DNA from 3 places in the Citrobacter sp. CRE-46 genome. Region 3 is predicted to be linked to each of the others. Evidence: predicted binding sites of a transcription regulator. Region 3 holds the regulator's gene; each other region holds the start of a gene.

Region 1 (4,287 bases), 2.1 Mb from region 3:
AGACTCCAATCCGGACTACGACATACTTTATGAGGTCCGCTTGCTCTCGCGAGGTCGCTTCTCTTTGTATATGCCATTGTAGCACGTGTGTAGCCCTACTCGTAAGGGCCATGATGACTTGACGTCATCCCCACCTTCCTCCAGTTTATCACTGGCAGTCTCCTTTGAGTTCCCGACCGAATCGCTGGCAACAAAGGATAAGGGTTGCGCTCGTTGCGGGACTTAACCCAACATTTCACAACACGAGCTGACGACAGCCATGCAGCACCTGTCTCAGAGTTCCCGAAGGCACCAAAGCATCTCTGCTAAGTTCTCTGGATGTCAAGAGTAGGTAAGGTTCTTCGCGTTGCATCGAATTAAACCACATGCTCCACCGCTTGTGCGGGCCCCCGTCAATTCATTTGAGTTTTAACCTTGCGGCCGTACTCCCCAGGCGGTCGACTTAACGCGTTAGCTCCGGAAGCCACGCCTCAAGGGCACAACCTCCAAGTCGACATCGTTTACGGCGTGGACTACCAGGGTATCTAATCCTGTTTGCTCCCCACGCTTTCGCACCTGAGCGTCAGTCTTTGTCCAGGGGGCCGCCTTCGCCACCGGTATTCCTCCAGATCTCTACGCATTTCACCGCTACACCTGGAATTCTACCCCCCTCTACAAGACTCTAGCCTGCCAGTTTCGGATGCAGTTCCCAGGTTGAGCCCGGGGATTTCACATCCGACTTGACAGACCGCCTGCGTGCGCTTTACGCCCAGTAATTCCGATTAACGCTTGCACCCTCCGTATTACCGCGGCTGCTGGCACGGAGTTAGCCGGTGCTTCTTCTGCGAGTAACGTCAATCGCTGTGGTTATTAACCACAACGCCTTCCTCCTCGCTGAAAGTACTTTACAACCCGAAGGCCTTCTTCATACACGCGGCATGGCTGCATCAGGCTTGCGCCCATTGTGCAATATTCCCCACTGCTGCCTCCCGTAGGAGTCTGGACCGTGTCTCAGTTCCAGTGTGGCTGGTCATCCTCTCAGACCAGCTAGGGATCGTCGCCTAGGTGAGCCGTTACCCCACCTACAAGCTAATCCCATCTGGGCACATCCGATGGCAAGAGGCCCGAAGGTCCCCCTCTTTGGTCTTGCGACATTATGCGGTATTAGCTACCGTTTCCAGTAGTTATCCCCCTCCATCGGGCAGTTTCCCAGACATTACTCACCCGTCCGCCACTCGTCACCCGAGAGCAAGCTCTCTGTGCTACCGTTCGACTTGCATGTGTTAGGCCTGCCGCCAGCGTTCAATCTGAGCCATGATCAAACTCTTCAATTTAAGTTTGATGCTCGTGAATTAAACTTCGTAATGAATTACGTGTTCACTCAGAGACTTGGTATTCATTTTTCGTCTTGCGACGTTAAGAATCCGTATCCTCGAGTGCCCACACAGATTGTCTGATAAATTGTTAAAGAGCAGTTGCGACGCGCCTTAGCGCTCTGTCGCGAGGTGGCGTATATTACGCTTTCCTCTTTCAGAGTCAACCCTCATTTTCAGGTTTTTCTCTTCAACCGACCGGGCTGTTTGTGTGAAGTGATTCACATCCGCCGTGTCGATGGAGGCGCATTATAGGGAGTTTCCTTCAGCCCGCAACCCTTAAATGACAGAAAAATGACTGACTGCTGCATTCCACAGCAGAACCCCGTCTTATACCCATTTACACACAGAGTTATCCACAAAAATGAGGTTCTCTTGCGATCATCACTTCGATTCATCCCTCATCATATAAAGCTGAAATAATCGAATTAAAGGAAAGAGAAAAATTCGCGAGCGTTGCGCAAACGTTTTCGTTACAATGCCACCGCACAACAAGGATGCCCCGTGAGGGGCGTTAGCTGAGTTTTTAGCCAAGAATTCACCTAACGCTCTCTGTAATAGTCAAATCCAGGGGATTTACCATGCAACAACGTCGTCCAGTCCGCCGCGCTCTGCTCAGTGTTTCTGACAAGGCCGGTATCATCGAATTCGCTCAGGCACTTTCCGCACGCGGTGTGGAGCTGCTGTCTACGGGGGGTACCGCCCGCCTGTTAGCAGAAAAAGGCCTGGCAGTGACCGAAGTTTCCGATTACACCGGTTTCCCGGAAATGATGGATGGACGCGTGAAGACCCTGCATCCAAAAGTCCACGGCGGCATCCTCGGCCGTCGCGGCCAGGACGATGCGATCATGGAACAGCATCACATCGCCCCTATCGATATGGTGGTCGTTAACCTGTACCCCTTCGCCGAAACCGTAGCCCGTGAAGGCTGCTCGCTGGAAGATGCGGTAGAGAACATTGATATCGGCGGCCCGACCATGGTGCGCTCTGCTGCCAAGAACCATAAAGACGTCGCCATCGTGGTGAAGAGCAGTGACTACGACGCCATTATTAAAGAGATGGATGCTAATGAAGGCTCTCTGACTCTCGACACCCGTTTCGATCTCGCGATTAAAGCTTTCGAACACACCGCCGCCTACGACAGCATGATTGCCAACTACTTCGGCAGCATGGTTCCGGCCTACCACGGTGAAAGCAAAGAAGCCGCCGGTCGCTTCCCGCGTACGCTGAACCTGAACTTCATTAAGAAGCAGGATATGCGCTACGGCGAGAACAGCCACCAGCAGGCAGCCTTCTATATAGAAGAGAATGTGAAAGAAGCGTCCGTTGCCACCGCACAGCAGGTGCAGGGCAAAGCGCTCTCCTACAACAACATCGCCGATACCGATGCGGCACTGGAATGCGTGAAAGAGTTCAACGAGCCAGCCTGCGTGATCGTCAAGCATGCCAACCCGTGTGGCGTGGCGGTGAGCTCCACTATTCTCGACGCTTACGACCGTGCGTACAAAACCGACCCAACCTCCGCGTTCGGCGGCATCATCGCCTTCAACCGCGAGCTGGATGCCGAAACCGCTCAGGCCATCATCTCCCGCCAGTTCGTGGAAGTGATTATCGCCCCATCCGCGACCGAAGAAGCGCTGAAGATCACGGCTGCCAAGCAGAATGTGCGCGTACTGACCTGTGGTCAGTGGGCACAGCGTGTGCCGGGTCTGGACTTCAAACGCGTTAACGGCGGCCTGCTGGTTCAGGACCGCGACCTGGGTATGGTAGGCGAAGGTGAACTGCGCGTGGTGTCTAAACGCCAGCCGACCGAGCAGGAGCTGCGCGATGCGCTGTTCTGCTGGAAAGTGGCGAAATTCGTGAAATCCAACGCCATTGTGTATGCCAAAGAGAATATGACCATCGGCATAGGCGCAGGCCAGATGAGCCGTGTCTACTCCGCGAAAATCGCCGGGATTAAAGCGGCTGACGAAGGTCTGGAAGTGAAAGGCTCCGCGATGGCCTCCGACGCCTTCTTCCCGTTCCGCGACGGTATCGATGCCGCTGCCGCCGTGGGCGTGAGCTGTGTGATCCAGCCTGGCGGTTCTATCCGTGATGATGAAGTCATTGCCGCTGCCGATGAACACGGTATCGCGATGATCTTTACCGACATGCGCCACTTCCGCCATTAATCCACGGAGCAGACGATGAAAGTATTAGTGATTGGCAACGGCGGGCGCGAGCACGCGCTGGCGTGGAAAGCGGCGCAGTCGCCGCTGGTTGATACCGTTTTTGTCGCACCGGGCAACGCGGGCACCGCGCTGGAACCCGCGCTGCAAAACGTGGCTATCGGCGTAACCGATATCCCGGCGCTGCTGAGCTTTGCCCAGAACGAGAAGATTGACCTGACCATCGTTGGCCCGGAAGCGCCGCTGGTGATTGGCGTGGTTGATGCGTTTCGCGCCGCAGGTCTGAAGATCTTTGGCCCAACCGAAGGCGCCGCACAGTTGGAAGGCTCCAAAGCCTTCACCAAAGATTTCCTCGCCCGTCACCAGATTCCGACGGCGGAGTACCAGAACTTTACCGAGGTTGAGCCAGCGCTGGCTTACCTGCGCGAGAAAGGCGCACCGATCGTCATCAAAGCCGACGGTCTGGCCGCCGGTAAAGGCGTTATCGTCGCGATGACGCTCGAAGAAGCGGAAGCCGCCGTGCAGGACATGCTGGCGGGTAACGCCTTTGGCGATGCAGGCCACCGCATCGTGATTGAAGAGTTCCTCGACGGCGAAGAAGCGAGCTTTATCGTGATGGTCGACGGCGAACACGTGCTGCCGATGGCCACCAGCCAGGACCACAAACGCGTGGGCAACGGCGATACCGGCCCGAACACCGGCGGGATGGGGGCTTACTCCCCGGCGCCGGTAGTCACTGATGAAGTGCACCAGCGCACCATGGAACG
Region 2 (4,287 bases), 310 kb from region 3:
AAGGTCTGGGTATTTTTGGCGGCGCTATTGCTGACCGTTTCGGCGCAAAACCGATGATCGTCACCGGTATGCTGATGCGCGCCGCCGGGTTCGCCACCATGGGTATTGCCCACGAGCCTTGGCTGCTGTGGTTTTCCTGTTTTCTTTCCGGGCTGGGCGGCACGCTGTTCGACCCTCCCCGTTCGGCGCTGGTGGTCAAACTGATCCGCCCGGAAAAGCGCGGGCGTTTTTTCTCTATCCTGATGATGCAGGATAGCGCAGGCGCCGTGGTTGGCGCGTTACTTGGCAGTTGGCTGTTACAGTACGATTTCCGCCTGGTCTGCGCGACAGGAGCCATTTTGTTTGTTCTGTGCGCGGCGTTTAACGCCTGGCTACTCCCGGCATGGAAATTGTCGACGGTGAAAATTCCGGTACGTGAAGGGATGGGCCACGTGATGCATGACAAACGTTTTGTCACCTATGTGCTGACACTGGCGGGTTATTACATGCTGGCGGTACAGGTCATGTTAATGCTGCCAATCATGGTGAACGACATCGCTGGCTCGCCTGCCGCCGTGAAATGGATGTATGCCATCGAAGCATGCCTCTCGTTAACGCTGCTCTATCCTATTGCCCGCTGGAGTGAAAAACGTTTTCGCCTGGAACATCGCCTGATGGCCGGTCTGCTGGTGATGTCTCTGAGCATGATGCCCATCGGTCTTGTCGGCAATTTACAGCAGCTATTCACGCTGATCTGCACCTTCTATATCGGCTCGATCATCGCCGAACCGGCGCGTGAAACCCTGAGCGCCTCGCTGGCTAATGCACGCGCGCGAGGAAGTTACATGGGCTTCAGCCGACTTGGGCTCGCCATCGGCGGCGCAATTGGGTATGTCGGCGGCGGCTGGCTGTTTGATATGGGCAAAGCCCTGGCGCAGCCTGAATTGCCATGGATGATGCTCGGTATTATCGGCTTCATCACCTTCCTGGCTTTGGGCTGGCAATTCAGCCACAAACGCCCGACGCGCGGCATGCTGGAACCCGATGCCTGATAGCTAATCCGGCGCACGAGCACTTTTCAGTTTTTTCTGCTGGTGCCCGGGGCGCTGGTACTCGATGATGCTTTGTGTCACGATTACGCCATATGCATCATGTTGAGGACTCCCATGAAAAAGCTTTTTTTTGCCGCTGCACTGATTGTCGGCGGCCTGTTGGTTGGTTGTAATCAACTCACGCAATATACGGTTAGCGAGCAAGAGATTAATCAGGCGCTGGCGAAACATAATAACTTTTCAAAAGATATCGGTTTGCCCGGCGTCGCTGAAGCACACATCGTACTGAGCAATCTCGCCAGTCAGATAGGGCGTGAAGAGCCTAATAAAGTGACTCTGACGGGTGATGCCAATCTGGACATGAATTCCCTGTTTGGCAGTCAGAAAGCCACCATGAAGCTGAAACTTAAAGCGCTACCGGTCTTCAATAAAGAGAAAGGCGCGATTTACTTGCAAGAGATGGAAGTCGTGGACGCGACCGTCACACCTGAAAAAATGCAGTCGGTGCTACAAACGCTGATGCCGTATTTAAACCAGTCGCTGCGTAATTACTTTAACCAACAGCCTGCCTATGTTCTGCAGGACGACAGCAGTCAGGGTGAAGCGCTGGCGAAAAAACTGGCGAAAGGTATAGAAGTGAAACCGGGCGAAATCATCATCCCATTCACCGACTAATAAACCAGAGGGCGCTGATGCGCCCTTTTTTTTCGTGCAAACGAAAACGTTTCCGCTTATCCTTTGTTTCCGGCAAAAAAGACAATCCTCAGCCGGAGCATATTGATGACTGCACCATCCCAGGTTTTAAAGATCCGCCGTCCAGACGACTGGCATCTTCACTTTCGCGATGGCGACATGTTAAAAACTGTCGTGCCCTATACCAGCGAAATTTACGGCCGCGCCATTGTCATGCCGAACCTGGCACCGCCCGTCACCACAGTTGATGCAGCTATCGCTTATCGCCAACGCATTCTTGATGCGGTACCTGCCGGACACGACTTCACGCCCTTAATGACCTGCTATTTAACGGATACATTGGATCCCAATGAGCTGGAGCGAGGTTTCAACGAAGGCGTGTTTACCGCCGCGAAACTCTACCCGGCGAATGCCACCACCAACTCAACGCATGGCGTAACCTCTATTGAGGCCATCATGCCTGTGCTGGAACGGATGGAAAAATTGGGTATGCCGCTATTGGTGCATGGTGAAGTGACGCATGCGGATATCGATATTTTCGATCGCGAAGCACGCTTTATTGAGACGGTGATGGAACCGCTGCGTCAGCGGTTGACTGCGCTGAAAGTCGTGTTTGAACATATCACCACTAAAGATGCTGCCGAATATGTGCGGGATGGTAACGAGCTTCTCGCCGCCACCATTACGCCACAACATTTGATGTTTAACCGCAACCACATGCTGGTCGGCGGCATTCGTCCGCACCTGTATTGTCTGCCAATCCTTAAACGTAACGTCCACCAACAGGCGCTACGTGAGCTGGTCGCCAGCGGATTTAGCCGCGCATTCCTTGGTACCGACTCAGCGCCGCATGCCCGTCATCGCAAAGAATCCAGTTGCGGCTGTGCTGGGTGTTTTAACGCCCCGACCGCGCTGGGCAGCTATGCCACCGTATTTGAAGAGATGAATGCGCTGAGCCATTTTGAAGCCTTCTGCTCCCTCAATGGTCCGCAATTCTATGGTCTGCCGGTGAATGAGACTTTTATTGAGCTTGAACGCGTGGAGCACCATGTCCCGGAGAGCATTGCGCTAGCAGATGACTCGCTGGTGCCTTTCCTGGGTGGCGAAACGGTACGCTGGTCAGTAAAAAGCTAAAAAAAAGTGTAGCCAACCGATCTGAATAACTGTATAAATAAACAGTATATTCAACAGGGGGCTATTATGCGTATTGAAGTCACTATTGCCAAAACTTCACCTTTGCCTGCCGGTGCGATTGACGCATTGGCAGGTGAACTCTCCCGCCGTATTCATCATCATTTTCCGGATAATGAGGGTAACGTTACCGTCCGTTATGCCGGAGCTAACAATCTGTCGGTAATTGGCGCGACCAAAGAGGACAAAGAACGCATCAGCGAGATCTTGCAGGAGACCTGGGAAAGCGCGGATGACTGGTTTATCAATGAATAAATAATGATATGCAGTGATATTTGTTTGCCGGGTCGCCCCGGCTTTTTTTTACACGCCATTTTAAAAAAAATGCAGACTCCCCCTGGCGGCCATTTAATTTAATATTCATTTCCTGGTTATCTTTTAACCAGAACAACAAAATAATTGTGCAACTTGCTAAAAAAAAATGAATGACATGTTGCTTTATTAGTCAGATAACGCTGAAAACTATAAATTTATGCGCTGCCCTCTTTAAATTTTCAATGAATACCCTTATTTATTGATATACTGAAGTTGCTTCAGAAAAAAAATGCATTGAACCTCGAAAACCGTTGTCTAGTAACACGAATTAGGGGGCATGATGGAAAAGAATAATGAAGTCATTCAGACTCATCCGCTTGTAGGATGGGACATCAGCACCGTTGATAGCTACGACGCGCTGATGCTGCGTTTGCACTACCAGACCCCGAATCGACCGGACCCGGATGGGACTGAAGTTGGTCAAACGCTCTGGTTAACCACTGATGTTGCCAGGCAATTTATTTCGATATTAGAAGCAGGAATCGCCAAAATTGAATCCGGCGATTACCAGGTAAATGAGTATCAGCGCCATTAAATCTGATACATCCAACCATCAAAAGGCACCTTAACGGTGCCTTTCTTATTTCCCGGTTGAATATTCCAGGTCAGTTATTTACCCTGCTACTATCGCGATTGCAGAGAGAAGCGGATGAAATACGACTTAATCATTATTGGCAGCGGTTCCGTGGGTGCCGCAGCCGGATACTATGCCACTCGCGCCGGTCTGAACGTTCTGATGATCGATGCGCATATGCCACCGCATCAACAGGGCAGCCACCACGGCGACACACGATTAATTCGTCATGCTTATGGCGAAGGTGAGAAATACGTTCCGCTGGTGCTGCGCGCGCAGACATTGTGGGATGAACTTTCCACTCAAAATGAAGAACCGATTTTTGTACGCACCGGGGTTATCAATCTGGGCCCGGCAGATTCAACTTTTTTAGCTACCGCAGCGCAAAGCGCGAAACAGTGGCAACTCAACGTCGAACATCTTGATGCCGCCGCCATCATGGCTCGCTGGCCCGAGATTCGCGTACCTGAAAATTATATTGGT
Region 3 (4,287 bases):
AATGCGGCTGCGCGTCCTGTGGCCTGTGGGAAAGGACGTAACGCCTGAGCGACAACGATAGGATAGATTGCGCCGTTGGCAATCGCCATTACGCAGAATGGGATCAGAATTTCAGCCAGCGCAACATGATGAATAAAGCCGGTAGCCCAGGTGGCAACAACGCTGATGGAATAAAGAATCAGTAACCATGGCAGCATCTGACGACCTTGCCATTTTTGCAGCGCCGCACGGCAACCGTAACCACCAATTAAGAAGGCGATAGTTTGCGGAACATAGCTCAGGCCAATCACTGCCGGGCTGTAGCCCATTTCGCTAAGGATAAACGGTGAACCCGTCAGCCATGCGAAAAAGCTTGCGGAGCAGGCGGCATAAATCAGTACGTTTCCACGATAAGCTTTCGAGCGCAACAGTGTGGCGAAAGTCAGTTTATCCTGGCTGTCGTCGCGTGCTTTAACCGTCGGTTTTAAACGCAGGGCCGGAAGCATCAGAATCAGGGTAATAGCAAACAGGGTGGCGAAAATGGCCTGCCAGGAGAAATGGACCAGAATCCAGCTGCCCAATAACGGCGCGAGAGCCGGTGATAACCCGACCAGCGGCATAATGGTGGCAAAGATGCGGTTTACTTTTTGTGAAGGGTAATAGTCTGTAACCAGCGCCTGCCAGATAACCGACGCGGCACAGACGCCAACGGCCTGAATAAAGCGTAGCGCCAGCAAGCCAGTGGCGTTTTCAACCCACAGCATACCCAGACTACCCAGCGCAAAAATAGATAAACCCAACAGTAAAATCGGTTTACGGCCATAGCGGTCCGAGAGCGGTCCCCACAGTAGTTGTGCGACGGCGAAACCCGCTAAAAATAAACTTAGGCTGGCGCTGACGGCAGATGCAGGTGTTTGCAGATCGGACTGAATCGCGGCAAAGGCGGGCAGATACATATCCGTCGCCAGAAAGCCGAGCACGCTAAGGCCCGCCAACCAGACTAAAAAACCTTTCCCAGGTTGCATCATCATTTCTCTTTTTTTAGCAATAGAACAATGCCGCTGAGTGTAGTGAGTGTAATTCACGCTGTGAAACGCTAATATTTGCTTACTGATTTCAAATTTTTTGTAGGCAGAATATGTGGTCGGAATATTCACTTGAAGTGGTTGATGCGGTTGCACGCAACGGCAGTTTCAGTTCAGCCGCGCAGGAGTTACACCGCGTACCTTCGGCGGTAAGCTACACCGTGCGCCAACTGGAGGAGTGGCTGGCTGTACCGCTTTTTGAGCGACGCCATCGCGATGTGGAATTAACGCCTGCCGGCGCGTGGTTTTTAAAAGAAGGGCGCTCTGTTATCAAAAAAATGCAGATCACTCGTCAGCAATGTCAACAAATCGCCAACGGCTGGCGAGGACAACTGGCAATCGCGGTAGATAACATTGTCCGTCCCGAACGTACCCGGCAGATGATTGTGGATTTCTATCGCCACTTTGATGATGTGGAACTGCTGGTTTTTCAGGAAGTCTTTAATGGTGTCTGGGATGCGCTTTCCGATGGGCGTGTAGAGCTGGCTATTGGCGCCACACAGGCCATTCCGGTAGGGGGTCGCTATACCTTCCGCGACATGGGCATGCTGAGCTGGAGCTGCGTGGTGGCCAGCCATCATCCGCTGGCGTCAATGTCGGGGCCGCTAAGCGATGATACGTTGCGCAACTGGCCGTCACTGGTGCGAGAAGATACCTCGCGTACATTGCCGAAGCGTATAACCTGGTTACTGGACAACCAAAAGCGCGTTGTGGTGCCTGACTGGGAATCTTCCGCAACCTGTTTATCTGCGGGATTGTGTGTAGGCATGGTACCAACACATTTTGCCAAGCCGTGGATTGATAGCGGTAAATGGGTGTCGCTGCAGTTGGAGAATCCCTTTCCTGATGCCGCGTGTTGTCTGACATGGCAACAGAACGATACCTCGCCAGCACTGAGCTGGTTGCTGGACTATTTAGGTGATAGCGAAACGCTGAATAAAGAATGGTTGCGGGAGCCAGATGAGGCCCCCGCACAACAGGCTTAACGACGATAATCGCGGAATGGACCGTCAGCAACGGAGCGGCGCTCTACCAGACGCGGATGAACCTCGATAGACTGCGACTCTTCGCGTTTATTCACGATGCGGTCTAACAGCATATTAAAGGCCGTTTCACCCAGTGAATCCTTAGGCTGGTGAATGGTGGTCAGCGCTGGCGTGAAGAAGCGGGCGTTGCGCACGTTATCATAACCGATGAGCGAGACATCCTGCGGTACGCGCAGTCCCATCTCATCAGCGGCGCACAGCGCGCCCATCGCCATGATATCGCCACCGCAGAAGACGGCGGTCGGACGATGCGACTGTGAAAGAATTTGCTGCATGGCGCGATAACCGGATTCAGGTTCAAAATCGCCCTGTACAATCCAGTTTTCGGGAACCTTAATCAGCGCTTCTTCCATCGCTTTCATAAAGCCAGCCAGACGACCGGCCCCGGTATTCCGCTCCATCGGGCCCGGGATTGCGCCAATCTCGCGATGGCCGCGTTCTATCAGATACCGACCCGCCATGTAACCGCCCTCGAAAGCGTTATCAATGACCGTATCGGTAAAATCAGCCTTAGCTTCGCCCCAGTCCATAACAACCATCGGAATATGGCGATACTCTTCGAGCATCGAAAGCAGAGGTTCCGGATACTCAGAACACATCACTAACAGACCATCAACGCGCTTTTGCGCCATCATCGACAGATAGGCCTGCTGCTTTTCAAGACTGTTCCATGCGTTGCCCAGAATCAGGGTATAGCCTTTCTGGAAACAGTTTTTCTCAACGGCTTCGATAATTTCGGCGAAATAGGCCGCTTCGCTGCTGGTCGCCAGCAAGCCGATAGACTTGGTGTGATTCACCTTCAGGCTGCGCGCAACTGCGCTTGGAGAATAGTGCAGCTCTTTGATCGCAGCCCAAACCGCATTACGCGTTTCTTCCGCGACAAAGCGCGTCTTGTTAATTACGTGTGATACGGTTGTAGTGGAAACGTTTGCTCGCTTCGCTACATCTTTAATTGTTGCCATTACATCTCACTCCAGACCATATCCTAAGCTCCTGAGAATACTCCAGGTAAACGTTTGCCTTCACACACCCTTAACGCAACGTAGGGGTTGCGGCACGCCGGGAAAACGACACGGAACGTCAGGAAGGGGTCAATGGCCGGTACGCTAATCAAGTAAGCGTGGAATTTTGTCTGATCTTAACGAAAAGGGGAAGAGTTAAAAGCAGTTATCAATATAAATCGTGAGAGATTTTTGCTTTCAAGTGTGTAAAAATGCGCAATATCACTTTTTGTGTGGGAATAAAAAGGAGAAAACTTGATGAGCACCGATCTGAAATTTTCGTTAGTGACTACCATTATTGTTCTGGGTTTGATCGTCGCGGGTGGCCTGACCGCAGCACTGCATTGATTTCCCCGAGGGAGTTAGCTCTCCCTCATCCTTTCCGCATCTATTCCCCCTCTATTGTTTGCGAATAAGCAAAAGTCTTTTGCAATTTTGTTAACTTTATTAATTTTGCGATCAATGTCATGCTTTTGACTCTTATTTTATGTCGCGCCACGGCTCGACGTTACGGAGTCGATATATGAAAATCAATTATCCCTTACTGGCGCTGGCGATTGGCGCGTTTGGCATTGGCACCACCGAATTTTCGCCAATGGGATTATTGCCCGTGATTGCCAAAGGGGTGGATGTCTCGATTCCCGCGGCCGGGATGCTGATTAGCGCGTATGCGGTTGGCGTGATGGTGGGAGCTCCGCTGATGACACTGCTGCTGTCCCATCGCGCGCGACGTAATGCGCTGATATTCCTGATGGCTATTTTCACGCTGGGCAACGTGCTTTCCGCTATCTCGCCGGATTACACCACGCTGATGCTGTCACGTATTTTGACCAGTCTTAATCACGGAGCCTTTTTTGGTCTCGGCTCTGTTGTCGCCGCAAGCGTGGTACCTAAACATAAGCAAGCCAGCGCCGTGGCAACCATGTTTATGGGGTTAACGATTGCCAATATTGGCGGTGTTCCCGCGGCGACGTGGCTTGGTGAGACAATCGGCTGGCGGATGTCGTTTATGGCGACGGCGGGTCTGGGCGTCATCGCTATGGTCAGCCTGTTCTTCTCATTACCGAAAGGTGGGTCAGGAGCGCGCCCCGATGTCCGCAGCGAACTGGCGGTACTTATGCGCCCACAGGTGCTGTCGGCTCTGCTGACCACTGTGCTGGGCGCAGGCGCGATGTT

Evidence for each region. The regulator PurR, encoded in region 3, represses purine synthesis genes. The targets are predictions, from matches to a motif close to CANGCAAACGTTTGCNTG.
Region 1: the regulator PurR is predicted to act here: its motif matches at 1,810-1,827, upstream of purH (bifunctional phosphoribosylaminoimidazolecarboxamide formyltransferase/IMP cyclohydrolase).
Region 2: the regulator PurR is predicted to act here: its motif matches at 1,746-1,763, upstream of pyrC (dihydroorotase).

The regions. Positions count from the first base shown of each region.
Region 1 is NZ_CM184341.1:4,927,745-4,932,031, forward strand. Features, by position in the region: rRNA gene AC534G_RS23895 (16S ribosomal RNA) at 1-1,313, opposite strand, end outside; gene purH (bifunctional phosphoribosylaminoimidazolecarboxamide formyltransferase/IMP cyclohydrolase) at 1,934-3,523, shown strand; gene purD (phosphoribosylamine--glycine ligase) at 3,539-4,287, shown strand, end outside.
Region 2 is NZ_CM184341.1:3,180,434-3,184,720, forward strand. Features, by position in the region: gene mdtH (multidrug efflux MFS transporter MdtH) at 1-1,031, shown strand, start outside; gene AC534G_RS15540 (lipoprotein) at 1,146-1,706, shown strand; gene pyrC (dihydroorotase) at 1,812-2,858, shown strand; gene dinI (DNA damage-inducible protein I) at 2,925-3,170, shown strand; gene bssS (biofilm formation regulator BssS) at 3,511-3,765, shown strand; gene solA (N-methyl-L-tryptophan oxidase) at 3,880-4,287, shown strand, end outside.
Region 3 is NZ_CM184341.1:2,865,478-2,869,764, reverse strand. Features, by position in the region: gene punC (purine nucleoside transporter PunC) at 1-1,004, opposite strand, end outside; gene punR (DNA-binding transcriptional activator PunR) at 1,118-2,050, shown strand; gene purR (HTH-type transcriptional repressor PurR) at 2,047-3,072, opposite strand; gene cydH (cytochrome bd-I accessory subunit CydH) at 3,370-3,459, shown strand; gene AC534G_RS13940 (MFS transporter) at 3,635-4,287, shown strand, end outside.